DNA from 3 places in the Priestia sp. JSM ZJ58 genome. Region 3 is predicted to be linked to each of the others. Evidence: riboswitches for the same ligand, from Rfam matches in the RefSeq annotation. Region 3 holds a riboswitch; each other region holds the start of a gene.
The links. A riboswitch is a leader RNA that binds a small molecule or an ion and turns the genes downstream of it on or off. The one in region 3 is predicted to bind cobalamin.
Positions count from the first base shown of each region.

Region 1: linked by a shared signal. The riboswitch ahead of ACH6EI_RS09585 (cobyric acid synthase) and the one ahead of ACH6EI_RS11265 ((2Fe-2S) ferredoxin domain-containing protein) in region 3 are both predicted to bind cobalamin.
Region 2: linked by a shared signal. The riboswitch ahead of ACH6EI_RS14775 (ABC transporter substrate-binding protein) and the one ahead of ACH6EI_RS11265 ((2Fe-2S) ferredoxin domain-containing protein) in region 3 are both predicted to bind cobalamin.

Region 1 covers NZ_JBISEM010000001.1:1,784,381-1,794,657, forward strand. Annotated here, with positions in the region: gene ACH6EI_RS09565 (SDR family oxidoreductase) at 1-264, shown strand, start outside; gene ACH6EI_RS09570 (nitroreductase family protein) at 732-1,379, shown strand; gene ACH6EI_RS09575 (APC family permease) at 1,803-3,374, shown strand; gene ACH6EI_RS09580 (YdcF family protein) at 3,433-3,996, opposite strand; cobalamin riboswitch at 4,144-4,323, shown strand; gene ACH6EI_RS09585 (cobyric acid synthase) at 4,416-5,942, shown strand; gene ACH6EI_RS09590 (FecCD family ABC transporter permease) at 6,148-7,206, shown strand; gene ACH6EI_RS09595 (ABC transporter ATP-binding protein) at 7,203-8,486, shown strand; gene ACH6EI_RS09600 (hypothetical protein) at 8,504-9,322, opposite strand; gene ACH6EI_RS09605 (Hsp20/alpha crystallin family protein) at 9,367-9,792, opposite strand; gene ACH6EI_RS09610 (Hsp20/alpha crystallin family protein) at 9,882-10,277, opposite strand, start outside.
Region 2 covers NZ_JBISEM010000001.1:2,794,521-2,804,797, forward strand. Annotated here, with positions in the region: gene ACH6EI_RS14735 (cob(I)yrinic acid a,c-diamide adenosyltransferase) at 1-495, opposite strand, end outside; gene ACH6EI_RS14740 (bifunctional adenosylcobinamide kinase/adenosylcobinamide-phosphate guanylyltransferase) at 492-917, opposite strand; gene ACH6EI_RS14745 (histidine phosphatase family protein) at 869-1,483, opposite strand; gene cobS (adenosylcobinamide-GDP ribazoletransferase) at 1,441-2,214, opposite strand; gene ACH6EI_RS14755 (bifunctional adenosylcobinamide kinase/adenosylcobinamide-phosphate guanylyltransferase) at 2,211-2,771, opposite strand; gene cobD (threonine-phosphate decarboxylase CobD) at 2,768-3,847, opposite strand; gene cbiB (adenosylcobinamide-phosphate synthase CbiB) at 3,822-4,808, opposite strand; gene ACH6EI_RS14770 (adenosylcobinamide amidohydrolase) at 4,813-5,421, opposite strand; gene ACH6EI_RS14775 (ABC transporter substrate-binding protein) at 5,510-6,469, opposite strand; cobalamin riboswitch at 6,729-6,861, opposite strand; gene ACH6EI_RS14780 (thioredoxin family protein) at 6,952-7,266, opposite strand; gene ACH6EI_RS14785 (YpjP family protein) at 7,455-8,057, opposite strand; gene ACH6EI_RS14790 (class I SAM-dependent methyltransferase) at 8,438-9,217, opposite strand; gene ACH6EI_RS14795 (BrxA/BrxB family bacilliredoxin) at 9,352-9,789, opposite strand; gene ACH6EI_RS14800 (polysaccharide deacetylase family protein) at 10,030-10,277, shown strand, end outside.
Region 3 covers NZ_JBISEM010000001.1:2,111,720-2,121,996, reverse strand. Annotated here, with positions in the region: gene cobK (precorrin-6A reductase) at 1-350, opposite strand, end outside; gene ACH6EI_RS11275 (sirohydrochlorin chelatase) at 347-1,267, opposite strand; gene cobJ (precorrin-3B C(17)-methyltransferase) at 1,285-2,907, opposite strand; gene ACH6EI_RS11265 ((2Fe-2S) ferredoxin domain-containing protein) at 2,921-3,301, opposite strand; cobalamin riboswitch at 3,403-3,582, opposite strand; cobalamin riboswitch at 3,701-3,879, opposite strand; gene ACH6EI_RS11260 (hypothetical protein) at 4,026-4,184, opposite strand; gene ACH6EI_RS11255 (M42 family metallopeptidase) at 4,537-5,574, opposite strand; gene ACH6EI_RS11250 (cation:dicarboxylate symporter family transporter) at 5,682-6,953, opposite strand; gene brnQ (branched-chain amino acid transport system II carrier protein) at 7,340-8,695, shown strand; gene ACH6EI_RS11240 (hypothetical protein) at 8,735-9,112, opposite strand; gene ACH6EI_RS11235 (IDEAL domain-containing protein) at 9,410-9,607, opposite strand; gene ACH6EI_RS11230 (ammonium transporter) at 9,742-10,277, opposite strand, start outside.

The DNA.
Region 1 (10,277 bases), 330 kb from region 3:
GTTGCTTTAACTCATGCACTTGCCATTTCACTTGGTGATGACAACATCACAGTAAATGCTATTTCTCCAGGATGGATTGAGACATCTGATTACGATGGCCTTCGTGAAATCGATCATACGCAGCATCCGTCTAATCGGGTGGGGACGCCAGCCGATATCTCAAGAGCGTGTATGTACTTAACAAACGTTGAAAATGATTTTGTCACAGGAGCTAACCTCGTAGTAGACGGGGGAATGACGCGAAAGATGATTTATGAACATTAAGCATCTATAAAAAAAAGCTAAGACAAAAGTATTTTAGACGAAGTGAAAAAATGAACCATTGATCAAATTTTTGATTAGTGGTTCATTTTTTTGTTACGGTAAACGTAGGTTTCACCTGTTTCGTTCCTTCTAGCAGTTGATTGAAGGGCACGACGAAGACTCCGGCGGAAAAAGCGGTTCAGCTCATATATCCCATTTGTTCATTTTAGATTGGATTCATTTCGTTATGTCTCAACCTCTTTTGATAATCAACAGAAGAAATAATAATTTTTCTGTTGACAGATAATAATAATCATTGTAAAGTAAGTTACATAAAGTAATTAAATTTCAATTAATATTTTTTTAGTTTAATATCTCGAATTAGAGATATAAGAATTCATTATATCTTGTTTATCTCCTTTTATCAGGGGGAAGGGTATAAACATGCAATTTAAGCTTAAAAAAACAAACAATTAGGAGTGTGGAAAATGGGTTTTTTAGATAAATTATTTGATAAATCAAGTGATCAACAACAGGTTGGAAAAGATTTTTATGAAGCAATTAAAAACCGACGTTCTATTTATGCAATTGATAAAAATGTAAAAATATCAGAAGAAAAAATTGAAGAAATTATTAATTTTTCGGTAAAACATACTCCTTCATCATTTAATTCTCAAAGCGCACGCGTAGTTGTTTTATTTGGTGAACAGCATGATAAAGTATGGGATATTACGAGAGAAACGCTTCGTAAAATTGTTCCAGCTGAAAATTTTTCAGATACGGATCAAAAAATGAACTTATTCGGAAGCGGCTATGGAACAGTTCTTTTCTTTGAAGATCAAGAAGTAATTGAAGGATTGCAAAAGCAGTTCGCATCTTATAGCGAAAACTTCCCGGTTTGGTCTAACCAATCATCAGGCATGCTGCAGCATGTGATCTGGACAGCACTTGAGCTAGAAGGCCTAGGAGCAACTTTACAACATTACAATCCATTGATTGACGATGAAGTAAAAGCAACTTGGAATATTCCAAGCTCATGGAAATTAATTGCTCAAATGCCATTTGGTAATCCTGTGTCACCTGCGGGAGAAAAAGAATTTCAACCGCTAACTGAACGTGTAAAAGTATTTAAATAAGCAAAAAAAGGCACGGACAAAATTATTTTATTTGAAGCAAGATCCGAACGATTCATCGTTCGGGTTTTTTTATTGGGATGGCAAGCGTAGGTTTTGCGTATGTAGCTGCTTCTAGCGGTTGATCTCGTTATGCCTCAGCCCTTTTGTTATGATAAATAGTTTGAATATTCTTTTATGTTTAATCTAAGAAAAATGCGGTTAAATAAGAGGAGTAGTCCTCAAATCTTCGGTGGAATTTATGCGCTATACATAAGCAATTCAATGATGTTTTGTAAAAAAATAAAGTTTTTAACTTGGTTTTTTAGAGAATATTTGTTAACATATCCACTTGTGAGGTCTTAGTAAGAGGAGGATGATGTAAAGAATCCCATATCGGACGCAAGGGCGTAGATATGTGGAGTGGGAATTTTAAAGGAGGATTTTATGTCTGATCAAGGAAATCAAGGAAAATTTAAAAAATCAATATCGTTACTTGACCTAACGTTAATTGGGATGGGAGCTATTTTTGGTTCCGCCTGGTTATTTGCGGTTAGTAACGTGGCGTCAAAGGCTGGTCCAGCCGGAAGTTTTTCGTGGCTGATTGGCGGAGTCATTATTTTACTTATCGGCTTAGTGTATGCTGAACTTGGAGCAGCGCTGCCGCGTACCGGTGGAATTATCCGTTATCCGGTTTATTCACATGGTCATTTAGTAGGTTACTTAATTTCATTCATTACCATTATTGCTTATACAAGTTTAATTGCCATTGAGGTAACAGCTGTACGTCAGTATGTTGCTGTATGGATTCCTGGTCTAACTAAACATGGTTCTGAATCGCCTACAACGATTGGATGGCTATTCCAGTTCGCGTTATTAACACTATTTTTCATTATTAACTACGTAAGTGTAAAAGCATTTGCTAAGTCAAATGTCATTATATCTGTGTTTAAATATGCGGTTCCTCTTACAATTATCGTCGTGTTAGCTTATCACTTCAAATCAGCTAACTTTACAACTGGCGATTTTGCTCCGTTTGGTTTTAATGGTATTCAAGCAGCCATTTCAACAGGTGGCGTTATGTTTGCTTACTTAGGACTTCACCCTATTGTTTCGGTAGCCAGTGAAGTTAAAAATCCGCAGCGTAATATTCCAATCGCGCTAATTATCTGTATTGTACTTTCAGCGATTATTTACACAGCACTGCAAGTATTGTTCATCGGTAACATCCCGGCTGATATGCTATCAGGAGGATGGGGAACAATTCAAGAGCAATTCTCTTTACCATTTAAAGATATTGCACTTATTTTAGGCCTTGGCTGGTTAGTAACGCTTGTTATTTTTGATGCTATTTTATCACCAGGCGGTAACGGAAACATCTTTATGAATACAACTTCTCGTCTAGTTTATGCTTGGTCTCGTAATGGAACACTATTTAAACGTTTCTCAAAAGTAGATAAGAAAACAGGAATTCCACGTGCGTCACTATGGCTATCATTTGGAATGTCCGTATTCTGGACACTGCCATTTCCTTCTTGGGAAGCGCTAGTAAACGTATGTTCAGTAGCACTTATTCTGTCTTATGCTATCGCACCAATTTCAGCTGCAGCATTCAGAGTAAATGCAAAAGATCTTAAAAAACCTTTCAAATTAAAAGGCATGAGCATTATTGCTCCTGTTTCATTTATCTTCTGTTCATACATCGTATACTGGTCAGGATGGACAACAATTTCTTGGCTGCTAGGATCACAGCTTCTAATGGTTGTTATCTACGTAGCGTTTAAGAAATACGTACCAACTGACGTTGTGAAATTTGCACAGCAGCTTAAATCTGCTTGGTGGCTAGTTGCTTATTATATTATTATGCTTGTTATCTCTTATCTAGGTTCATTTGGTGGAGGACAAGGTGTGTTAAGCAACCCACTTGACTTAATTTTAATTGCTCTTGTTTCACTCGGTATTTTCTACTGGGCGAAATACACAGGTTTACCAAAAGCAGTTATCGATACAGATGATTAATAAAAAACACGGCATGAATTCATGCCGTGTTTTTCGTTTGTATAGGCGTGTACTCTATTTATTTATCAAACAGCCATGTTTTTAATATAGCAGCATACTCACGAAAGTAGGCTTGAAGTTTAATTGAATTTGGTGTCTTTGCGCCTAAAGGATAAACATCAAAACCTTGGCGCTTTGCAATAATAGAAGCGCGAAACAGATGAAAATCACTGCTAACAAGCACGATTCGTTTATCTTGAATATCAACTTTCTTTTTGGTGAAAGTAAAATTCTCAAAAGTAGAAGTTGACTGACCCTCTTTTATAATTCGATTCTTTTTAATTCCTGCTTTTCGTAGAAAACGGTAGGCTGCCTCTGCTTCAGAAATTTCTTCATCAGATCCTTTTCCACCCGTTACGATAACTTTTGTTTGTTTATGAGTCTTTAAATAAGATAAAGCTGTTTTTGCTCGCTCTTTTAAACTAGGAGACATTTGATCACCATCTACTTTAGAACCTAAAACGAGGACATAATCTGCGTTTTGTGGAACAGACTTGTGAGCAGTTTGATACATACAAAAAGATATAATTACTATATAAAGAACAAGCGAACCAATAAAGGTATAAATCATTTTTTTCTTCAACTGTGAGCACCTTCCTAGCTATTTCATAAGATGTTTGGAAAATAATTGTTATTATAGCATACGAGACCCAAATAAGTATAAACACAGTAATATATAATAATAGAAGAAAATCGTTATTGTGAATGGCTATAAAATTCGTTACAATAAAGAATAAATGATTTTAAAAGTGCCTCTAAGGAGGATAATAGGGAAATCGGTGAGAATCCGGTGCAGCCCCCGCTACTGTAAATGTGGATGAACCTGCAAAGACCCACTAGTCAAACTAGGAAGGGTGCAGAAGTAAAATGAAGCATAAGCCAGGAGACCTGCTTTTAAAAACCCCTTATTTTTCGGTGGGAGAAATAAGTCAAGACAATGTGTTAATGAGCGCATGACCAAACCTTGACTTTTACAGTTAAGGTTTTTTTATGTGGTAGGGAGTGGATAAAGTGAAAAAAGGAAAACCTCTTATGATTCAAGGAACGCATTCAGACGCTGGAAAAAGCATGATTGCTACAGCATTTTGCCGTATTTTTAAAGAAGACGGCTATCAAACTGCACCGTTTAAATCGCAAAACATGGCGCTCAATTCATACATTACAATGGATGGAAAAGAAATTGGCAGAGCGCAGGGAATTCAAGCAGAAGCTGCTGGAGTAGAAGCAACAACTAATATGAACCCTATTTTAATTAAACCAACTCGTGATCATGAATCTCAAATTGTCGTTCATGGAAAGCCGCTTCGTAATATGTTTGCTTTTCAGTATCGGCAAGAATTTTTTAATGAAGGTTTGAACGTTATCACTGAGTCTTATAAAGAGCTTGCCAGTCATTATGATCGAATTGTGATTGAAGGTGCTGGAAGTCCTGCTGAAGTCAATTTGAACGATCGGGAACTGGTAAATATGCGCGTAGCAAAGATAGCCCAAGCGCCTGTTGTGTTAGTAGGAGATATTGATAAAGGAGGGGTTTTTGCGAGTCTGGTGGGTACTCTTCAATTGCTTCCAGATGAACATAAACCTAGAGTAATTGGAGTGTTAATCAATAAATTCCGAGGAGACTTAGAGCTTTTAAAACCGGGGTTGAAGTGGTTTGAAGAATACACGGGAGTTCCGGTACTAGGAGTGATTCCTTATATGCACGACGTGGAAATTGACGCTGAAGATTCGCTATCACTCAGAAATTACTCAACGCTTGTGAATCCGTTAAAAGAAATCGATATTGCGGTTATCTCGTATCCTCGCATCTCAAATTTTACGGACATTGATCCTCTAAGCTTAGAAGAAGACTGTCATGTGAGACTTGTAACCAAGCCATCACAACTAGGTACGCCTGATTTAATTGTTTTACCAGGAAGCAAAAATACGATTGAAGATGCGCAGTTTTTACAAGAAAGCGGCCTGGATCTAGCCATTAATCAAGTCTTGAACGCAACGAACGCTCACGTTATTGGCATCTGCGGGGGATATCAAATGTTAGGCGAGACAATTACGGACCCCGATGCAGTAGAGTCCCGGATTGAATCTATTAAAGGGCTGTGTTTGCTTCCAGTGGAAACCGTTATGACAACCAGCAAAAAAACAGAAAGAGTTTCTGGATATGTTCAGTTAGAGAGTGAGAAGGTTTCAATTGAAGGCTATGAAATTCATATGGGAAAGACGATTTCTAAAAGCATGACGGAAGCCTTTGCGGTGGTAGATGATCAAAAAGAAGGAACGGTTAAAGACAACATCATTGGCACGTATGTTCATGATGTGTTTCATAACGATGCTTTGCGCAGAGCTTTGCTTAATCAAATTCGTAAACATAAAAAATTGCCGCCTATTACGGATACATTCAACAGTCGCCTGCAAAAAGAGGAGTCTTTTTCAAAAGCAGCAGCATATGTGAGAGAAGCTGTAGATATGGAAAAGCTGTATCATTTAATAGACAACTATAAAAGCCCGGAGCAAGCACAAAAAGTGTAGCTTGTAGAGGTTTTCGCTTGTTTTTTCACCGAGAACTTTAGTACGCTATTCTACGTTGCCTAGTTCAACAGTCTAGCACTCGTAACAAATAAAAGATGATTGTTTCCAATACTATGTAGGATGGAAACATGGTTTATGGACAGGAAAATGAATGGTTAATGTAATGTAAAACATCACGCCTCGTTTCCTAGAGGAGCTGAAAGTATTGATTTTTAAACGTATTTTTTTAAACAAAGCATCTATTTTATACATAGTCAGTTTATTTATTGTATGTACTTCGGTGATTATGGGAGTATTTATTGGTACAGTTTCGTTAACCGTAGGAGATACAATCAAAATTATTATTGGCCACCTTACCGGACTATCCTTATATCATGGTCCGGAAAACATGGATTTAATCATTTGGCAAATTCGTTTTCCAAGAGTACTGGTGGCATTTTTAGTAGGAGCTTCGCTTTCAATAGCAGGGGCTGCCTTTCAAGGGCTATTAAGAAACTCTCTTGCGGATCCTTACACGATCGGAGTTTCCTCAGGTGCAACCCTTGGCTCTGTCATGGCAATTTATTTTCACTGGAGTATTTTTGGTTTGTCTATCTTCACGCTGCCTGTAGTCGGCATCGTATCTGGTTTTATTACTCTTCTTTTAGTTTTTGGTATTACGAAACTCGCAAGCGGCAATTTGGCCAATGAAACCATCATCTTAGCGGGGATTATTTTATCATCCTTTATGAGCGCGCTTATTTCATTAATTGTAGCTCTTTCTCCTGAAGAAGATGTAAGGCAGGTTTTATATTGGCTAATGGGAAGCGTATCAATGAGAGGATGGTCGCATATTCAAATTTTAGGGCCGTTCTTTTTAGTCGGTACGATTATGCTGCTGTTACATGTGAAAGAGCTGAACGGCTTAGCATTTGGCGATCAATCCGCTCAATTTATGGGGATAGACGTAAAGAAGAAAAAAAGAATGATTTTAATAGGTGCATCCGTATTAACCGGGGCTGCGGTATCAGTATCTGGGGCAATTGGATTTGTTGGCTTAGTTATTCCCCACGTAGTGCGTCTCGTAGCGGGAGCTAATCATAAGCATGTACTGCCGCTTTCTATTTTAATCGGAGGAAGTTATTTGGTTTTAGCCGATTTATTAGCAAGAACGATATTAGAACCTCGTGAACTGCCGATTGGAGTCGTAACCGCCTTAATTGGTTCGCCAATTTTTACGCTGCTGCTTGTAAAAGAACGTATGCGGAAAAGAGGAATATCATGATTGAACTATATAATGTGACGGGAGGATACGATAAACAGAAACCGACCGTTCGTGACATCACGTTCACCGTAGACAAAGGTTCTTTTGTTGCTTTACTAGGACCAAATGGAAGCGGAAAAACAACGCTTATTCGCTTAATTATGAATGTATTAACCACTCAATCAGGAGAAGTGAAGGTAGAAGGGAAGTCAGTGAAGGCTTATTCACCAAAACAACTGGCGCAAAAAGTTGCAGTCATGACGCAAGAAAATCAAATTGGATTAGAATTTACGGTTCAAGAAATTGTTTCACTGGGACGTTATCCTTATCAGGCAAAAGGTTTGTTTAGCACTGTATCAGCACAGGATGAAGAAGTGGTAGAAAGCGTGATGAAATTAACAAACGTCTGGCACTATCGAAATCATACCTTTCAATCGCTGAGCGGTGGAGAAAAACAGCGGGTTTTACTTGCTAAAGCACTGGCGCAAGAACCTGACTACTTACTTCTTGATGAACCAACGAATCACTTAGATGTAAAACATACGATGGAACTGCTTCAGCTGTTAAAAACGTTACAGCAGGAAATGAGCTTGACGGTTCTGGCCATTTTGCATGATCTCAACATTGCCTCGCTGTTTGCAGATAATGCCGTATTATTGAAAGATGGAAGAGTAGAAGAAACGGGGATGGATGCCATTTTTCAGGATGCAGCTACGTTAAAAAGAGTATATGGCGTTGATTTGCATGTATTTCACCATCCCGCTGTGAACAAGCGGCAAATTGCTTTTGTGCCGCCGTATCAATATCCAGAGACGGACTTCCATGAGTTGTATCAGTTGCAAAAGGAACCGGGCAAGCTATGTTTATCCTTTGCTCGTCCTTTGAGAACTGTTTCACTGGGTTCCAATGAAACAGGTCTAGACTGGTGTCAAGAAATTGTTCAACAGCAAAGCAGTTCTAACACGGCGTGGAAATCTGCGTCTTTATCTAGTCATGAAGTTCGCTTAAAAGACGATAAAGGTTACTCGTGGCTGACTGTACTGACACATGGACAAAAAGAGAATGAAATGAATATTGTTCTACTAACAAATACACCGCTTTCGGACGCGAACTTACTTCATGCTGCGATGAAGGTAATTGAATACCGGGCTTTCTTAGGAAAAACAGGCCGTATTGTTGTAGCATCATCTCATCATAAAGAAGAAAATCAAGAAGAAATTTCAGCGTTCTTAATGGAACGCCTACAGAAAGAATTACAACTATTTATGGAAACAAAAATGACCGACAATTGCTTTAAATAAGCAGTAGCGGTCATTTTTTATTCTTCGGAGTGATCAGGCTTTTCTGTTTCACCTCCTGAACTCATCGTTGTCTCAGTTGTATGTTCATCAATCTTTTTTTCTTTTAGCTTAACAGAAAATAAGTCTTTGACTTCTTCATCCACTTGATCGGAGTCAGCGCTGTAAGTTGTACCAATGTTTAAGTGGCCGGTCAAATCTTTAATGCCTAGCTGGCCAAAATTATTACTAAGGTCAATTTTGTCTAACAATACTTTTTCCACCATAATTTTTTCAACAACAATGGACTGCTTTGGCTGAGTTACTTCATCAATCTTTTTGTCAAGAGTTTTCACCATCTCATATAAAGCTGTATTGGACGATTCTTCCTTTAACGCAGAGAGCTGATTCTGAATGTCTTCGAAATTAGGAGCTGACTGCATAGCCGAAAGTAAATGAGCTGTTTGCTCGTGCAGTTGAGACAATGATTGAATAAGATGAGCTGATTCATGTAATTGCTGATGAAGCTCTTCTATTTTAGGAATCGCGTCGGTTAAACGCGTCACTTGATCAATAATTCCCTGCAGGTTCAGCGCTGAATCTGACGAATGAACAGGTTTTGTGAATTCAACTTCATCAGATGTCTTAGGCTCCGTTTGGCTCGGCAACTTCTTTGGCTGCTGAGGGGGTTTCTTTAGATTAGACTGTTTTTTAGTTTTCATCTTTTCGGGTAATTCTTTCCGCTTTTGATTAGAGCTTTGGTCTATGGGACTTACTTTTTTTTTGGTTGGAAGGGAAGACGGATTTATTTTGCGGACTGTTTCAATTTTAGGCGATTGTTTAAACCACTTAGAAAACATGAAATTCCCTGCCTTTCATGCTACGTATAGTTCTGCACAATAAATTACAAATCAAATTTCACGTGCAATAGACCATCTTTAAATGATGCGTGACACGGCGCTTCCCCTACAGCAGGTGGAAGGATGATTGATCGTTGAAACGTTCCTTCACGTCTTTCTTTGTGAAGAACATTTGCATCCTTCATCGTTAAAAGAGATGAACCGGATATGTGTAAAGTATTTTCATGCATGGTCAATTCGACGTCCGTTCGTTTAGCACCGGGTATTTCAATCACAACTAACAGTTGATTTGCCCATTCGTATACATCAATTAAAGGATAATCTCGATACTCATTTACAATTTGAGGAGAAGCATCTGCTTCCGTATCATTCTTTTCTTCAGGATCATCATCAAAAATCTTTTCCCAAAATTTTGTATGGTTTTCTTCTTGTAACGTTTCTGCCCACTTTTTAAACTTTCCATGATTCATATTTGTCACCTTCTTTAAAAAAATAAAACAAGGCCTTTTGCCGCTTTCTATTTTATATGTATGCATGAAAACAGAAAAAAACGTCCACTTTAATCTAAATCGTGGACGTCTATTTGAGACATAGGAATATTAACATGTTTAGGCATCCGGATTTCCAACACCCCGGAACGATATACGGCGCGTGTACCTTTTTTGCGAACCGAACAAGGAAGCTGAATTTCTTCTTTGAAGGATTCTTCTCCATCTATTCCTTCAATCGTACACACGTATGGAGTATGATAGACTTTAATGCTTGATACAATATCGCGGTTAGGAATTTTTAACTGAACAATGCATTCGTCTAATGTATTAATGACGTTTGAATCAAATCTTCTTAGCTGTTGTCCATGACCTTCATTTCCCACATCCTGCTGTTCTTTCATCATGTCTTGGGCTTGCTTAAAGAATTCATTTCCTTGCATAAAATCCGGAAAAGAATGGGACAT
Region 2 (10,277 bases), 680 kb from region 3:
GATTCGAGCCGCAGCAAAGAAATAATCGGATAAACGATTTAAATACTGAAGCACCGCCACATTAATTTTATGCTCACGCTGCACGCCAACAACAAGCCGTTCTGCGCGGCGTGTAATCGTCCGACAAATATGAAGCGTTGTCGCTGCAGGTGTGCCTCCAGGTAAAATAAAACGCTCAATGGCCGGCGCTTCTGACATATAGACATCAATGCGCTTTTCAAGTACTGCTATCATGTCATTCGTTACTTTGTACGGATGATCATCTTTTGCAAATGCTAAATCACTTCCACAGTCAAAAAGCTCATGCTGAATCGTAATTAGCTCTTCTTTTACATCTTTTAATGTTGCTTCATCCAGCTGATAAATCGCTTGACCTACAAAGCCATTTAGCTCATCAATCGTCCCGTATGCTTCCACTCGAATATCATCTTTGTTTACTCTTCCTCCAATCAAGCTTGTCTGCCCTTTGTCCCCTGTTTTTGTGTAAATGTTCATTGTATTTCCTCCTTCAATCGATTAGCAATTCCGTACCAAATGTGATCTACTTTCTGGGCATGTGCCGCCAAATGCTGATACGCATACCCGCATTCATCTCTCCACTGCCGCTCTATTGGATCTAAAGGAACAATGCCTTTGCCGACTTCAGTTCCAATCACTATTAACTGTTCCCATACACCGCTGTCTCTCCACTTCTGTATGACCTTTTTAACAACAAGATGCGGAGCCTCCAGCTCGCTATGTATTAATTCCTTAACATAGTGCTCAAATCCTTCTAGCACAATGTAACTTTCTTCAAACTCAATGGCCGGTAAAACGGGGTCTTCATACAAACAATGCCATTTTATCGACTTACTGGCATACTGCTGCTTCACCCATTTTCTTTTGCCGGTAAATGCACCGCCGAATACGAAATGCATGCTCTTCTCTCCTTTGCCTGTTTGTATGTGCACGTTACTGAAAAACCTTCTCCATAAGAAAAAGAAACATCCCAAAGCGACGCTGTCTGTTTAAAATGGGACGCAAGTAAACGCAGTGGTCCGCCGTGTGAAACAATAGCAATGTGACGCAATTGCTGACTAGCCGCCAAATCGACCGCTTCTTCCCAAGCTTCCCAAACTCGGTTTGAAAACCCTGAGAAGCTTTCACCATTCGGAGGCGTATGTTCTGCCCAGTGATCGATCCAATTTCTATATGCCCGTATGTTTTTTAAATCTTCATACGTCTTCTCTTCCCAATCTCCAAAATGCAGCTCACGCCAACTTTCCCTTTTAATCACCTGAGATTTAGGAAAAACAATTGAACTTGTTTCTAGCGCTCTTTTTAAGTCACTGGAAATAACGAGCTCCGGCTCTAGAGAAAGCTCTTTTAATTCATTTTTCCCTTCTATACTTAAAGGCGGATCACTCCACCCTATATATTTTTTTTGTTGATTTTCAAGCGTCATGCCATGGCGAATACATGTGATAACCAAAGAATTATCCATAAAAACGTTTCTCCTCCTTCAATGGTTGCACCTATAACATCTCCTGTTACGCCACCAAACTGCGAACGATAAAACCGTATCCAGAGCCATAAAAAACCGGCAAAGAAAAAGATAATGAATTTATTGTCTATAAAAACAATGAAAATAGCAACTAAGAATAGGCTCATGACGATAAATGCATAAATAGACCATTTGGTGACTCCTTTTTGAAAATAAGCAGCAAGCCCCGTATCTTTAGCGGGCTTATCTCTCATAACTAAGAAAGCGGCTCCGATTCTTGGAAGTGTAAAGACGGTTATACATGCCCAAACCGATAAAGAAGAAAGAGACGTTAATTCATAGATTGCACTAAAGCGCAGCAGAAGCAGAACAATAAGAGAAAGAATAGCAAAAGACCCAACGTGCGGATCGCTTAAAATCTGCAGTTTCTTTTCCTTTGACTGATGGGAAAAATACGCATCACTTACATCCATCCACCCGTCTACATGAAGACCACCCGTTAAAACAAGCGGCAAAAGCAAAACTAAAATACTGCTAACAATAGCAGTGATAGGTGAATAGTGAAGCAGCTGTAAAAAGCTATAAAACATTAAACCTAGTAATATGCCAATCCAAGGCAGAACAAAAAGTGAGCGTGCCGTTCTTTTTTCAGTCCATTGAACGGTTTTAGCCAGTGGTAAGATCGTAAAAAACTGAAGAGAGATTCGTAGTATGGCTATCCATTCTTTCATTTGCTTACACATTCCTTTCCTTTTTTAAAACGGGAAAGTCCCGCTTCTACACAAATAGCCACATCTGCTTTTTCTACAATATACTGATGTAATTTCCCTAACATATGCATATAGCTATATGTCGGCTCCTCTAACACGCCCGCTTCAAACAGTTCATTAGATACTAGCACGACCGTCTGAGACTGCGCAAACAGCTTATCGAGCGCTTCTATCATCTGACGAAAAACCTCTTGTTTACCTTCTTTTGTTTGCCACCTTTTTTCGGTTAAAAAAAGCTCATTGGCAAGCCAGTTTGTGACACAATCCAAGAGTATAGTATCATCACTTCGAAGGTTTGGAAGAATTTGTTGTAAATCTACAGACTGCTCGATCGTTGCCCAAGGCGTGTTCGCCGCTTGACGTTCTGTTTGATGAAGCTGGATACGTTTTTGCATTTCACTATCTGTTTGCCGGCTTGTGGCAATATAAACAGCGCGCTTTGTACAAAAAGTTTGAACCATGTTCTCCGCTGCACGTGATTTGCCGCTTCGAACCCCTCCGCTAATAAAGATGATCATATTTCATCGAGTCCTTGTTTGATTACGTTAAGTAAATAGTCATTTTCTTCTTTCGTTTTCACAGCCAAACGGATATAGCGTCCATTTAAAAATGGGAAGTTTTCAGTATGCCGAGCTACCACACCGCGGCTTGCTAAATAGATAAGCCAGTCGCGCGTTTTAATAGAAGACGGAACGCTGCAAAGATAATAGTTTGTTTGAGACGGAGAAACCAAAAGCCCCCATTCTTCTAGTTGACTCAAGATCCGTTTTCGTTCTTGTTTAATATAATGTACGGTTTTTTTCACAAAATCTTTTTCATCTACACATATCATCCCTACTTGCTGCGACAATCCGTTTACACTCCAAGGAGGTTGTTTTTTAGACATCTTGCTAATAATTTTTTCATTTGCCAAAATATAGCCAAGGCGAAGCCCCGCAATATTAAACATCTTTGTCATCGAACGCACAACAATGAGATGTTCATAGTTTAGAATAAGAGAATCAAATGAAGGCTGATGTTCGACAAAATCAATAAATGCTTCATCAATTATTAAGTATGTACCATGATGAGCAGCAGCTTTTACTACTTTCATCCATTCCTCGTGACTATACATAACGCCCGTTGGATTATTTGGGTGACAAATCCATAGTACTTTTATATCCGGAAGAATACTCATAATCAACTCTATATCCCAGCTCCAGCCATTTTCTTCAGCTAAAGGAACGTATGTCACTTCACATCCATACGCTTTACTTGCCTGTTCGTATTCGACAAACGTCGGCTGTACAATCCCCGCTTTCTCTCCTGAAAATAAAGAAGCAATAAGGAAAAAAGCTTCAGCGGCCCCATTTGTGGGCAGCACTTGGGCAGCGGAAACATGATGATGAGCTGCAAGTTTATTTTTTAGTTCTGTTACTTCAGGATCAGGGTAACTAAACGCAGCTTCCTTGAATTCGTTCCACTTTTCGTGAAGAACAAGGGGAGCCCCTAAAGGATTTGTGTTTACGCTAAAGTCTTTTAGATGCGACAAATTCTCGGCCCCTATTGCTTTTAAAAAGACATTGGGGTTAGCTCCATGTGTAGGTAATAGCACTAATAACTCCTCCTAACAAAAGATAGAATAACCACGTAGCATAGACCGTCCTTTTCATAATGAAAACAGCTTGTTCAATATGACCGGGTTGCAGGGGAATGAGTGGTTCGCCCATTTTTGCACGATTAGATTCTATGCCTTTATATGTATTAAGCCCGCCGAGTTGAATACCTAAAAGGGCAGCCACTGCACTTTCCCCGTATCCGCTATTTGGACTTGGATGCTTCTTAGCATCGCGCTTAATCAAACTCGTTACATGCCAAAGAGAATATTGGCTTTTTGCTACATTAACAGCGGTCATCACCACTGCAGTTAACCGACTTGGAATATAGTTTAATACGTCATCGGTTTTTGCACTAAAATAGCCGAACAGAAAGTAGCGGTCATTTTTATACCCAACCATTGAATCGCATGTGTTAATAGCTCGGTAAAAAAAGGCTAGGGCTCCCCCTCCTATAAATGCATAAAAAAGCGGAGCTGTAATACCATCACTTGTATTTTCAGCCACGGTCTCTACCGTCGCTCTGGCAATTTCTCCTTCTGATAAACGGTCCGTATCTCGTCCCACAATCATGCTTACTTCATATCTAGCTTTCTCCATATCTCCTAGCTGAAGCGGCTTTTGCACCTTATAAGCAGCTTCGCTTAAGGAACGAGTGGATATAGTAGTCGCAATCATTACGCCCTCTACTAAAACACCTAGTATAAAATGAACTCCGTACAAAGCATGAAGGAATAAAAAAGGAATAACTCCTGCGAGCACCACCATACTTATCACAAGAAGCAATCCTTTGAATCGTTTTCCTGCGCCTTTATTTAATCTGGAATCCATCCAATAAATCCACTTGCCAAACCAGCGAACGGGATGCGGCCAATTTTCTGGGTCACCTATGATTCGGTCAATGAGTAGAGCAATCGTCATGGCTGTCAGGTGTGCAATCATCGCTTGTGCAATACTCATTTCTTCACCTCTTTTCCTTAAGTGCCTGCTCTAAGCTTATTTTTACCAGCTTGGCTACCGCTTGACCTAAAGCGGTCATAGAGCCTGCATATTCATATAATGGTCCTTGCTGAGACGCTGCAACTGAGATACTGTCCGTAGATGTTCCCGTAGCAATCGTCTTTGTAGCTGGATCTATGACACCCAGCTGTGACAGCGTTTTTGTTTTGGCTTCTGTAGCGGCAATAAAAAGCTGTAAAAACGCCGCATCCGTAAGCCTGCCTTCCACGAAAAAAAACATATTAATTGTACCGGGAGAGGAATAGAAAGGGACAGCTTCGTCAGCTGTAATATCCACTGCGTTTCCTACTCCAGCCGTTATCACGGAAGCTACTCTTACTCCGTAGCCTTCATAACAGTAAATCGCTCTTTCTTTTAACCAAACCGCTGTCATCAACCCTACGATTTGCTCATGGCGCACATTTTCTTTCATCAAATATTGCTCATACTCTAAAGAAGGAGTATCTGAATAATAGTCTTTATGAACAAATCGATTGTAAAAGGTGTCCGTTTCCGTGATGCCTGTTCCTAAAACGCCTGAGCTGTATGTTTTATAAGAAGTCTCGGTTTTCATGATTAAAAGCTCAGGCCGTTCTTCAATTTTAAGATGTGAAAAGGGACCAATCCCCTTTTCGATTCGAACTGGAATATGGTCCCTCTTTTTATTTATTGTACACCTCAGGGTATACTGCTTTTGCTAAGTCCTCTAAGCCATCTACAATACGAGGTCCTAAGCGGTTGATTTTGTTTTGATCAACCTTTTCAATATTCCCCTCTTTTACAGCAGTCATGCTGCTCCAAGCGGGACGCTTCATAATCTCATTTTTGTCTGCATCATACGTTGCGATAATAACGTCAGGGTTTAACTTAACAACTTGCTCTTCAGAAAACTTAACCCAACCCTTTTCACTAGCCGCTACGTTATCAGCACCGATCATAGTAAGCATTTCGTTCATGAACGTACCTTTTCCTGTTGTATAAATCTCAGGAGCTCCCGATACCTCTATCCATACTTTTTTACGATCTTCTTTTGAAATCGTTTTTGCTTTTTTCTCAATTGAAGCTACTTTTTCTTTCATGTCTTTAATTGTTTGATTAGCTTCTTTTGTTTTACCCGTTAATTTACCAATTTGCGTAATAGAATCATAAACCGTATCAAACGTTGTTGAATCTTTTACAACAAATACCGGAATACCCGCACTTTCAATTTGTTTAAATACTTCATCTGAAACGCCCATACTTGAAGCGTGTGCCAGCACTAAATCAGGATTTAAAGCAATAACTTTTTCTGCATTAACGTTCATATCTCCCACCTGCGCTTTTTTCTTTACGCTTTTAGGATAATCATCGTTGCTTGTGACACCGACTAATTCTTTTTCAAGGCCAAGGGCATATACAATCTCCGTATTACTTGGCATTAATGAAACAATTTTCTTAGGCTGTTTTTTCAACGTAATTTCTTTATCACGCGCGTCTTTTACCTTCACTGGAAACGCAGCTTGTGACGTTTGTTCTGTATCTTGCTTCGTTTTTTTATCACTGTTGCTTTGGCTGCCTGCACCGCATGCAGCAAGTACGATGACTAACAGCGCAATAATGGAATACGAAAGCCATTTTTTCATCTAAATACTCCCCCTATATATTGTTCATTGTGAATACGAAACCTCCACGTTAAAGAAAAAGCAAATGATCATGCAAAAAGCAGCGCTATCCCGTTTTTTCCGCTTTGACTATGTATACTGCTCGGCAGCAGCTTCAAAATAAAAAAGCTTTACTTTCAATTGAAAGCAAAGCAGGTAACGTCAAGATAAGCAGGAAAAGAATCCGTTCACTATACTTGATATGTATGTTCATTACCCTGCTTCACCCTTCCTCGAAGGTTTCACAGCTAACAATAAGGCAGGTCTCCTGACTTACGCACAAAGCGCTTACAGTGGCGGGACCGCGCTGGTTTTTCACCAGACTTCCCTTTTCACTCAATCTTTAAATTGAGACCTTATTGCTTTACGATTATTCACTTGTCCTAGTATACCCCACTCATCGAAAAATGGAAATAGCCATTCTCACAAAAAAAGCTGCGAGAATGCTCTCGCAGCTTAGGGAATTAAAGAGTTGCTAAAAATTCACGGACCGCTTCAGGCGTTTTAGCATTTGCACTGTGCAGGTGCGCAATTTTTTCACCGTTTTTATATACAAGAAGAGAAGGAATACCCATTACATTGTTTTCAGCAGAAAGTTCTTCAAACTCATCCTTGTCAATTTTAAACCATGCTTTATCTGTATTTTCGTCAACGATTTCATCAATAAACATATCCAAACGTTTGCAATCAGGACACCACGTTGTCGTAAAAATCCCAACGCTTAGTGTTTCATTCTTAATTTGTTCGCGAAATTGTTTTTCTTCCGTAAATTGTTTCATTGTGTTACCTCCAGCGTCTATTCGTTGCTTCCTACAATTCTATAGTAAGAAGTCTGACTTCATTATAAACGATTTTTTTATCGTTGTGCTAATGTTTCAGCTTATTTAGACCATAACGGTTTTAGACGTAAAAAAATGCTAGCTTAAAAAAGCTAACATTTCGAAATTGTAGAATGTTGTGTCTATTATCAGCTGAACCACTTAGGCGGCATGTTTCGGTTCCAATAAATTTTCCCTAAATCATAATGCTTTTGAAAATTATCTGCGGCCGCATGATAGTGAAAATTAAACCAGTATCCATCTTTTGGAGGATTTTCACGCCGTACATGAAACCGTATTAAGTCCTGACCGGTTTCCCGGTCATATACATGGAAAATCTTTTCACCGTAGCCAGCAGCAGGGTGCTCGCTTATCTCGAGATTCTGAATCGACTGTTCACGTTCAGTGCCAATGTCGGTCAGCACTTCTTCAATTTTAGGTAACACTGCTAGACGAAATTCATCTTCAATGACAGGTCCAATTTTTGTTCCGAATTTTTCCACTGACTGTTTTTCAGCTGATTCCATTGCATACGTAACAAATGATGAAACGTCTTCATATTTTGGTTCTTCATATGGCAAATGAATATCTTCTATAACAGCTGTGACAGGAGTTGTTTCTCTTACATACCCTGCTTTATGTTGCTTGTCCGCTTTTGCATCATCAACGTATAAATATTCTGGTGGAGTGACAAGCCCAAATGTAAATACTGTAATAAATACAATTAGCATTCTTTTTATCCATCTAGGCATTCGTATCTTTCCTTTCTCATCTTTTCCCATATGGTCTTTTCATATTGTAAAATTCATTATCATAACTCACTAGGTATTGTAACATACTTATTAATTTTTTACCTATATTTGCTTATTCATTTATGCTGTCTACGGGCATTTGACGACTTTTCAGTTACCACCTTCCTTCTTCTGTTTGAGGTTGTCACACCGAGCGGAAACCTATACAAGATATTCCTTTTTTGCTGGATGCTTAAACACAAAAGTATTTTTATGTTCAAAAATATATCATACTTTTATGAACTTTAGATGAAATTCATAAAAAAAACTTCCAAAACTTTTTAATTCCTAAAAGGTTTTGGAAGTCTTTTCAATGAGCGTAATTAATTTTACTTTTTTGGTTATTTTTGTATATCAATTGTCCCGTAATGAAATTTTGATGTTTTTCGTTTTTGCACAGTAAATCCATGCTCTTTAAAACGACTGCTTTTCCAATGATCTTTTAGCACGACCTTTTGTTTGGCTACTCTTTTTGCTTCTTGTATAGCCATTGGCGTCAGCGTGGTATACAGTGCTATTGCTTTAATACCGTTAATTCCATTCGATTCCTCAATTTGTTCTTGAAACATAGGATCAAAGTAGACAACATCAAAAGAATTATCTTCACAACACGCCAAAAACGATTCAAAATTTTGATGAACCACGTTTATACGCTTCATTGCATCATTCAACTCTTGTACGTCACTTTCCCAATTTAAAAGTCCTTGTTTGACTAAATAAGCTACATAGCGGTTGCCTTCTAGTCCGACAACTTTCCCACTTTTCCCTACCGCCACGCTCGCCATCATACTATCCGATGCAAGACCAAGTGTACAGTCAAGCACGCTCATTCCTTTTTCTAAACCAGCAGCTTCAATAAACGGATCACGTTCTCCCCGCAGCCATCTCTTCACTCTAAACATAGCGGAATTTGGATGAAAAAAAATAGGTTCTTCTTCACTTTGGACGTGCAATTCTACTCTATTTTTACCGACAACCAGCACGTCTGCCGCTTCAAGATTTTGAAGATCTGCAACAGATTTCTTCTCTCTTGTTACAAAAGGTATACTTAAATCAGCGGCTACTTGTTTGGCTTTTACAATCATCTGTTCATTTGTTCGACCAGCAGTCGTAACAATCACTTTCATAACTCCCCCTACACTGTTTGGCTATTTACATAAAGAAAAAGGATGCCGATAGACATCCTTTTTCTTATAAAGTATATGCGATTTTTCTTTAAAAATCTATATACTAGATGTGACAAAAGCAGGACATTTTATGAACAGTGCTGCTTAAAGCCATTTAAAATGTTTTCAAAAATAACTTCTAACGGCTGACCTTCAATTTCATGTCGAGGAATAAAATGAACAACTTCTTTTCCTTTTAAAAGTGCCATAGACGGTGATGAAGGCTCAATGTCCCCAAAATATTCACGCATTTTAGCTGTTGCTTCCTTATCTTGACCGGCAAAAACAGTTACCACTTGATCTGGTTTTTGCTCAGACTGTAAGTACGCTTGCGTTGCTGCAGGACGTGCTAAACCAGCAGCGCATCCACAAACTGAATTAACGACAACAAAAGTTGTTCCTTCTACGTTTTCCATAAAATCAACTACGGCTTCCTCTGTTGTTAATTCTTCATAACCGGCTTGAGTTAATTCTTGACGCATTGGTTTAACTAACTGACGCATATATTCTTCATATGCCATTGACATATTAACATTCCTCCTAACAATCATTCACGCTAAAAGCATACTATAAAAACCAGGAAAAATCTAGCTACTCACTCTTCAAATCCTTATCGCTGTCCCGTTCTCCTTTTTCATTTGACAAAAAAGATTAAAACCGGGTCATATCATCTAATTTTTTTCCATAAAAATGTCGATTTTTACTATTAATATTCCATTTTTTGTACTATAGTAGTAAATAGTAGTTTAGTAGAAAGGATTTTCAAATTGAACCAGCGATTTAAACCGAACAAACGATTTAAGCCAAACAAACGATTTTATGCATTTTTGTCTTTAGTGTTAGTGATTGTCGCTTCTTTATTTTTTATTACAGAAGCCAAAGGAAGTGAATCCGCTGCATCTCAGCAAGTCTTAGCATCTACTGCATTGCCGCTGAAAGAAGCTGCATCTTCAGCACAACCTGAGAAGCTGCTTAATACACTTCACCATAATATGTATGTAGGAAATACCGTGAA
Region 3 (10,277 bases):
GCTTCTTCATACGTAGAAACCATCGTCATATTGTCGTAGGTAAAAGCCTGCGAAGCCCGCTCATAGCGTATGTAAGGAATCGATGTTTCAGCAGCCGCACCGATGGCGTTTTTAGATGCTTCTTCGGCAAAGGGGTGACTTGCATCCACAATAGCTTTTACACCATGTTCGTTTATAAAAGTCATCATATCTTCTTGTGTGAGACGTCCAATTTTCACTTTCACTTCTGCTCGCTGTAATTCGATTGCTGCATTGTCGGTTACAACCGTCGCCGTAACGTCGTAACCTTCTTTTTTCACTTGAACAGCTAATGCACGTGCATCGCTAGTTCCCGCTAACAATAAAATCATTTTAACTCGCCGACCTTATCTTCATGGTGGTGATGGTCATGATGGTGATCGTGGTGATGGTGATCGTGGTGATGGTGCCCGTGATCATGATCGTGATGATGATGGTGATCAATATGCTCCATAATGCCGAGGCGATATTGACATGTATCGCAGTTCATTTTCACTTCGCCTTCTAATCCTTCTTCAGCACGTTCTTTTAAAATTGTCTGCAGTTTTGGATGAAAACCGAAATAGCCGGCTAGCTTAAACTCAATGTTTTCATGCTGCATTTTATACTGCTTCACCATTTCTTCCAAACGCTTAATTAGTACTCCTGTAAATAAGAAATACGGGAGAATAACCACTTTTTTAGCGCCCAGTTTTAAACATCGTTCCACTCCTTCATCAATCAATGGAGCGGTCACGCCCATAAAAGAAGTTTCGACGATTTTGTAGTTTGTTTTTTCCCAAAGAAGGCGCGTAATTTTATATAAATCACTGTTTGCATCAGGATCGCTTCCTCCTCGCCCTAAGACAATAACAGCCGTGTCTTCAGCTGGAGTTTCTAAATTTTCTCCTGATTCTTGTAATCTCGTTTTTAAAATTTCAAGGGCTTCTTCATGAACGCCAATGGGACGTCCGTACACGAAGTTTACGTGTGGATATTTTTCCTTAGCTTCATCTATAGCCGCCGGAATATGTATTTTTGAGTGGCCAGCTGGCAAGAGCATAATTGGAACTACAACTACATCTGTCGCTCCTTTTGCCACACATGTATCAATGCCTTGACTTACATTCGGACGTTCAAACTCTAGAAAACACGTTTCTACTAAAATAGATGGGTCCCAATCATGCTTCATAGTCGAGATAAACTCGCGAATTTGATCGTTCCCTTCAGGATCTCTACTTCCATGACCGACAAATAAAACTGATTTCATATAATGCCCTCCCATTTTTAATCTCCACACGGAGCTGGTTCTACTTTTATTTTTGGTGTTATATCTTGATAGTCGAATCCATAAACATTCTTCACACGCTTAAAGAATTTATGAAACCGCTCATTTGGATGACCTTTTTCTTTATATTCATGGACAATGTTCTCCACTATTTCAACAATGTCATCGGGCGCTATGCCTTCCGCCACAATTTGACCTGAATGGGCGTTTCGTCCAACCGTTTTAGCCCCTAAAAATAAGTCAAACGCACCTTTTCTGTAGACAATGCCGATATCTTCTTGAACAGCACCGTAACAGGCCATACCGCATCCATTAATACCAAGCTTCAGCTCTTTTGGCATGTCCATTCCACCGAGACGCTTTTGTAATTGTTCCGTATGCGGGATGGCGTCACTTTTTTCTCCATCACAAAAATCACACGCTTTAATTGTAAACACGTCTCCGACTGGAGATAGTAAAAAGGAAGCTGATTGGAGCTTTTTAATAATCACATCTGGCTGAGCCGTTGGAATTTGCAGTTTGATTTGATGGTCAGGCGTATACTCCATCGTACCTTTTTCACCAACAACTTCTGCTAGTGTTGTCATTTGAACGGGCGTAAACTTCTTATTTGCAAGCCCTGGACTAACTGCCACTTCAAAAATAGACTCAATTGGCTGGTGTACGACCGGTGAAGTAGTTTCACCTAAAATTGCTTGAAGCGCTTCTTCTGCCAGAGCTCGTGAAGCTGCTTTTTCTTCTTTTGTGTTCTGAACATCTTCAATAGCTGAAGCCGTTTGCTTTACAGTCTCCTCTTGATCAAGAGCCCATGGTTCTGCTTCTTTTCGAAGTCGCTGATGCGGTCTTAGCGGCTGCTCTGTTTGGTTGAGGGTATATTTACGCTGATACCCGCGCGGTGTAATCATTAAGTCATCGTAAAAGAACGTAGATGAATTTCCGACAACAACGGTAGTCAGCATGCCTATTTCATGATTTAACATGTCTTTTAAATTGGTCATTACCACTTCTTCACGGTCACGATAAGCGCTTTTCACAAGACCAACAGGCGTATCGGGGGAACGGTATTTTAATAAAATCCTTTGCGCTTCCACAATTTGTCTTGTGCGTCTTCCGCTTTTCGGATTATAAAAAGCTACTACAAAATCTGCTTGTGCAGCTGCTTCGATTCGTTTTTCGATTAACTCCCAAGGCGTAAGGTGGTCACTTAAACTAATCGTACAGGCATCATGCATCACGGGCGCCCCAAGGAGGGATGCGCATGAATTAATAGCCGAAATGCCAGGAATCACTTCCAGCTCTACGCCCGTTTCTTTTTTCCATCCTTTTTCAATCAACACTTCATACACAAGGCCGGCCATTCCGTATACTCCTGCATCTCCGCTTGAAATGACCGCCACGGTTTTTCCCGCTTCAGCTTGCTTTACGGCTTCTTGTGCACGGCTTACTTCTTCGGTCATTCCTGTACTAATAATTTGCTGATTCGTTAATAGTCCTTGAATTAATTCCACATAGGTTTTATAACCAATGATCATATCACTTTCTTGAATGGCTTCTCTTGCTCGCTGTGTAATATGTTCAAAGCTTCCTGGGCCGAATCCAATAACTAACAGTTTACCTTTCATGCTAGCTCCTCCTTTATGCGTTACTTTTTACTTTGTCAATTCCTTCTATGGAGTCACTCTTTTCCGGAGAAACAAAACCGTTTTGATCATATTCATAAATAAGTGATTCCTTTATACTGCAGCCTCCTGCTAAATGTTCTTCAACAATTCGATGAGCTACGTTTTCAGTGACCTGCTTGTACCAATCTCCTGAAGGGTACACGATAGCTACAGGAGCATCTTTGCATCTTCCGTTACAGCGCGTACGGGTTGTGTGAACCGCTTCATCTAGATTCAGTTCAGTCACTTTATTTCGAATAGCTTGCGTGGCTTCTTCTCCACCTTTTCTCATACAGCTGCTTCCATTACAAATCAATACGTGATGTTTTGTTCCATTTAAGTTCCACGTCGTCACACTTATTCGCTCCTTTACTAAAAAAACGCCTCTATCAATGATAGAGGCGCAGAAAAATTCAAACTAAGTTTTTGCACTTCCACCTATATCCCGTAGGGTAAGCTTCGCATTAGAAAAAGGCTGGTTTCCTGACTTCGATTCATCACTTGATTGCGCCTTCCCGAATACAGTGGCATATGCAATCAGCTCCTCTTCACAGTGGCGGGTACCGCGCTGGCTTCACACCAGACTTCCCATTTAACGCAATGTGAACATTGCGCACCTTTTTTGCACGATATGTAGTTTTGTGCTACGAGAAAAACCCGCTTCGCTAATATGCGAGCGGGTAAAACGTCAGAATAAAAGTGTACACGAATGCCACTTTAAGCCAACGTTTCCCTTCCCGCTCCCCGGAGAAATAGAAACTTCACAATAAAGACAGGTCTCCTGACTTGTGTATCATTCTACTTGAGAACCTTCCCGTGATTTTTCCACAGTGGTTATACTCGTTCGTCCACACTTACAGTTGCGGGGGCAGTACTGGTCTTTCACCAGTTTCCCTATTAAGCCTTCTTGGCATCTTTACTGTTGCTGTTTGATATATATGAACCTTTTAAACTATCAGAATAATAGAAGTAACTACCATATCATAGCGTACATTTTTTTTTATTTCAACTCTATTCTTTTCGTAAGATACAAGAAGCTATGAAAAAACAAGAGCATAAAGTCAGCTCTTGTTTTTTCATTATATAGCTACTAATGTTAAATGAGGATCATTATAATACACGACTTCTGAAAGAACTTTACAGCCATTTGTTTTTGCAAAAGCTTCTCTCGCCTGCGTTTCAGTTTCAAATTCAAACATTTTCATTTCTTTTCCAGCATATACCGTCAGTACCCACATGAAAAGATTCGCCTCCGATTATTGTAGTGATCGCTATATCCACATTATGACGAAACCATATCCTTTTGAAAACCCATTCTACAAAACTTGTCACAAGAAACTTTTAAAAATTTAAAAACATTTTAACTTCTGTAAATGAACAAAATGTACAAAAGGTTTAAGCCGTATTATACCTCTTTAAAAAAGGTGCTTTTTTTACCAACTGTTGCTTCACCAGTAAAAAAATATATAGTATTTATTAAAAAAAGAAGCCGGACAGCCGGCTTCTTTTTTAGGAAAGGAAAGTACAGACATCACAGTCCCGTCCTGCTCTTTGTTTTGCATAAAAATACACTAATTAAATATTCCTTTCTTAAAGCAGAACCATGTTCGATTGCACATAGTGGTAAAGAAGCTTGTACGTATGGTTTAATGAATCTTGATGCGTTCTCTCAAACGCATGAGAAGAATCAATTCCTGGACCAATTAAGCCGTGTACGATGTCATGCCCGGCACGAATAGCAGCAGAAGCATCTGATCCGTAAAACGGATAAATATCTAATTTGTACTGAATATCATGCTGCTTAGCTAGCTCCACCAAATGCTTTCTCAAACCGTAATGATATGGGCCGCTTGAATCTTTTACACAAATAGACACGGTGTATTCATCAGTAGATTGTCCATCTCCCATGGCACCCATATCAACCGCTAAGTATTCTACCGTTTGAGGCGTAATATTAGAATTTCCTCCGTATCCAATTTCTTCATTATTTGAAATAAGAAAGTGCGTAGTGTATGGCAGTTCGATCTGCTCTTCTTGAATTGTTTTCATGAGCTGAAGCAATAAAGCTACGCTTGCTTTATCATCGAGATGACGAGATTTAATAAAACCGCTTTTTGTTATTTCTACACGAGGATCAAACGAAACAAAGTCGCCGACTTCAATTCCAAGACTGCGAACATCTTCTGCGCTATGTACTTTTTCATCCAATCGAATTTCTATATTATCTTGATTTCGCTCAGCTTTACCTGCATCTTTATACACATGAACAGATGTTTGATGCATAAGGATGGTCCCTGTAAATACTTCTCCTGCTGACGTTTCGATTTCACAATATTCTCCTTCAATGGAATTGTAGCGGAACCCTCCAATCAAGTCGATTTTCAGACGTCCACTCGGTTTGATTTCTTTTACCATAGCACCTAATGTATCGACATGAGCCGTCAGCATGCGGTGATGATCCGTATCTTTACCGGGAATAGTAGCGACTAAGCCTCCTTTTCGATTGCGATACGTTTGAATATTTAGCTCTTTTACATAGTCTTCGACAAATGAAATCACCTTTTCTGTATTTCCAGAAGGACTGGGAATCGAAACAAGCTTTTTAATTAACTGAACAGTTTCCGTCATTATGACACTTCCTTTGTCTCTCATTTCTTTTATTTTACCATATGTTTCAAAAAAGATAACAGGCAGCTCCAAACAAAAAAGCCAGGCAGCTGCCCGGCTTTTTTGTTTTAAGCTATGTTTGATTTCTTTAATTCATTTGTGTAATTTAATGATTTTTGCTTATCAAACTCGCCTTCAGACTTGGACATTACAATTGCAGCTAAAGCATTTCCTACTACGTTAACTGTGGTACGCATCATATCAAGAATGCGGTCAATTCCTGCAATAAATGCCATGCCTTCAAGAGGGAAGCCCATAGATTCAAGCGTAGCAAGTACAACTACAAACGATGCCCCTGGTACACCAGCCATCCCTTTTGAGGTTAACATTAGCACAAGAAGGAGCTGAATTTGATCCATAATGGAAAGGTCAATGCCGTACATTTGAGCAATAAACAGCGATGCCAGCGCCTGATAAATGGTTGAACCATCTAAATTAAACGTGTAGCCTGTTGGAATAACAAACGATGTAACCGATTTAGAACAACCGAAGTCTTCCATCTTTTTGATAAGAGATGGTAAAACGGCTTCTGAACTTGCTGTTGTAAAAGCAAGAAGCAGCTCGTCTTTTAACACTTTTATGAGCGTAAACATGCTTGTTCCAGCCATTTTAGCAATAATTCCAAGAACCACAAGCACAAAGAAAATCATGGTGAAGTAAACGGCGAACACTAATTTCCCTAATGGAATAAGTGATCCGACACCAAACTTTATAATATTAACACCAATAAGTGCAAATACACCTACTGGAGCAAATTTCATCACCAAATTAGTTACCCAAAACATTGCATCCAAGACGCCTTCAAAAAAGGCTAAAACAGGTTTTCCTCTCTGTCCAATCGAAGCTACGCCTACACCAAACAGTACGGAAAATAAAATGATTGGTAAAAGATCGCCTTCTGCTACCGACTGAAAGACGTTTGTCGGAACAATATGAAGAAGCTCCTGAGCAATCCCTGTACTTTCAGACGTTTTTGCCGTTGCCTCATATTGAGAAATATCGCTTTTTTCAATATGTCCCATATCAACCCCTGCACCAGGATGGAATAAGTTCGCGGCAATAATCCCCACTACAATCGCAATGGTTGTAACAATTTCAAAATAAAGAATTGTTTTTCCGCCAAGCTTACCTAATTTTTTGATATCGCCTACTCCTGCGACCGCTACGATTAATGCTGAAATCACGATCGGTACGACAATCATCTTAATTAAATGAATAAATATGTCTCCAACCGGCTGTAAAATAGAAATGGCTGTATCGCTTCCGTAAAAGATAGCACCTACAGCTACGCCTAAAATCAGTCCAATTAGAATCTGAGTTGCTAGACCTAACCTTTTCACTTTCTTGCTCCTTTCGCACAGTTGACTTTCATCCATCGAGCATATGCGGTTCCGCGAACCGTGTATAAATATACATCCTTACAGCACCTTATGTAAACAGTTCTTTACTAAAAGGATGTAAGGCCGCACATGCGAATTTTTAAAAGCCACGGTTCTGTTTTATCATATCAAATAATTGTTGTATATTGAGATTTTTTTGCTAAGTATTTTTCTATTTTTGCTATTTCAGCGAATTAATTAAAAAAATAAAATTTTATATTGAAATATGCATTTTAGGTTAGTATAATACGATACATGTTTATTTTTATTATTCGAATATAAAATTCTGAAAATTTTAATTATTCAACACGATAATAAAAAGCATTTATAATTTTGGAGGTTTTAATGTGTCAAACAAAGTTCCTTTTTCATTTATAGTGGTTATTGGCTTCATGCTTTTTGCCCTATTCTTCGGCGCAGGTAATTTAATTTTCCCTGCAATGTTAGGTCAGTCTGCTGGAAGCAATATTTGGTCAGCAAATGCTGGATTTTTAGTAACGGGTGTAGGTCTGCCTCTTCTAGGTGTTCTCGCATTTGGTTTTTCCGGAAAAGAGGATCTGCAGTCTTTAGCTAGTCGTGTACATCCAGCTTTCGGTATTATCTTTACTACAATTTTATACTTGGCAATTGGACCGCTTTTTGCAATGCCAAGAACGGGAAGTGTTTCGTTTGAAATTGGCGTTAAGCCTTTTTTATCAGAAAATTCAGGTCACCTTCCCCTTATCATTTTCACGGTAATTTTCTTTACTATTACGTGCTTTTTTTCGCTAAATCCTGCGAAAATTGTCGATTTAGTAGGAAAAGTTTTAACACCTATTAAATTAACGTTTATTGGAATATTGGTAGTTGTAGCCGTTGTGAACCCAATTGGAAAATTTGAAGCACCAAGCGAAGCTTATACAACGCACGCATTCTTTAAAGGCTTCCAAGAAGGTTATTTAACAATGGATACACTAGCATCATTTGTTTTTGGAATTATTATCATTAATGCAATCAAAGAAAAAGGAGCAAAAACCAATCGACAAATTATCGCAATTTGTGCAAAAGCTACGGCTATCGCTGCCGTTATTTTAGCTCTTATTTATAGCGCATTGTCCTATATGGGTGCTTCAAGCGTATCAGAGCTTGGACGTCTTGATAACGGAGGTACGGTTTTGGCTGAAGTATCGAATTACTACTTTGGCTCTTACGGAGGAATTCTTTTGGGTCTGATGATTACCGTTGCTTGTTTAACGACAAGTGTAGGCCTTGTAACATCTTGTTCATCTTTTTTCCATAAGCTGTTTCCAAAGGTCTCTTATAAGTTGATTGCTGTCATTTTATCAGCATTCAGCGCGGTTGTAGCAAACTTTGGCTTAACGGAATTAATCGCTATTTCAGTTCCAGTCTTAACAGCTATTTATCCGTTAGCTATTGTGTTAATTGCTTTGACATTCTTACATCCTTTATTTAAAGGACGTTCAGAAGTTTACCAAGTAAGCCTTCTTTTCACGTTTATCGTTAGTTTGTTTGATGGCTTAAATGCTGCTGGATTCAAAATCGCGGCAGTAAACGATCTGTTTACATCGATTCTACCTATGTATGGAGTGGGTCTCGGCTGGGTAGTTCCTGCTATTGTAGGAGGATTAATCGGTCTTGGCATTACCTTCCTTCGTACAAATGATAATACGAACAGAAACACTTCAAGAAAATTGATTAAATAAAAAGAGGATGCATTTGCATCCTCTTTTTATTGTGGCGTTTTATGAATAAGGAGTTTTTTTCTCCGTTAACTTCACTTCTTCCTTTAACACACGTTTTTCATATAGATATTTATCCGTTCGCTGAAAATGATATTTATCAGCTTTTTCTTTTTCAGATGTGGTCAAAAGCACTCGAACATCAGAAGCAGCTGACACATCAAACGTTTCATTTTGATAAGTAGCATACGGAGCTACAAAAAACACTTCTTCAACAGCATCACGAGGAACTTCTTTTGTAAAAGTCGTGTCATTGTATGGAATGAATCCATTTGCTACATCGCCTTTATCATAGCTAATCAGCTTTACACACCCATTTTCCGTTTCATAACATTCGTAGTCTCGTTCATTATATGCTGCATACAAACCTTTTCGAATCATAAAAAAACATTCCTTTACATTGGTTTAGCAACCGCTGGTACAAATCGTTTTTCTTCTGCCACGTAGATAGCTAAAAGTACTTCTTCCCCATTTACCGCTTGATATAGTTCCGCTCCGTTTGCTGGTGGATAATAGTTATCAAATTTGAACTCTGGAACGGTTTCCCCGTTTCGAGATCCTGTAAACCCATTAAGCGTACATGGAGGTCCATAATTATTACTAATTAATCCCTTTTAGTAGGTCTCAAAAATAAAACACACCATCTAAAATAGATGGTGTGTGAAGTATAGTAAGTAATTAAGAAATTTGTTTAAGTTCTGATGAGAGTTTTAAAAACTCTTCTTTATTTTTCATCAATAGCGTGCGGTCGATTTCTTCTTTTAGCTGTGCTTTACGAAATTCTGCAATCGCCTTGTCTAAAATCATCTCAGCGAATAATGCATCAAGCACCTTTCCGTTGGATTTTTGCGGTGAATTAAGTAAATTCTTTTTCATAAGAAATCAACTCCTTGGCTTTTTTATAATATAACACAAATATTCTGACTTTTCAATCATTTAAACCAAGTATTTTAAATCTATTTTTTTCCACATAAAAAGGCCGCCCTTTTGTTATAAAGGGCGGCCTTTTATTACGAATCTGTGGCTTTTTCTTTTACTTCCGCATAGTAGTTTTCATATTCAATAAATTCAGGAGCTTGATGAGCTGCCATGATACCGTGGTAGCTGATATCTAAGCCCACTTCTTCTTCTTCTTCCGTAGACCGAAGCGGAACCACCAAGGAAATAACCTTTAACCCTATCCACGTCGTAACAAATCCCCAAGCGCATAGAGCAATTAATCCAAGAAGTTGAACGCCAAGTAACGTCCAGCCCCCTCCTGTAAACACACCGCCGTCTGTAGAAAACAAGCCCACAGCCAACGTGCCCCATATTCCCGAAGCAGCGTGTACAGGAAAAGCTCCTACAGGATCGTCGATTTGACGTGCTTCGAGCCAGTTTGTAGCTGCCATCATTAATAAGCCAGATACAGCTCCAATAAAAATAGCAGATGGTGTGTTAACAAAAGCGCACCCGGCCGTAATGCCAACCAGTCCGGCAAGCGATCCATTTATTACAGAAGGTGCATCTGAACGGTTGTAGCGAAATAAAGTATAAAATAAAGTAG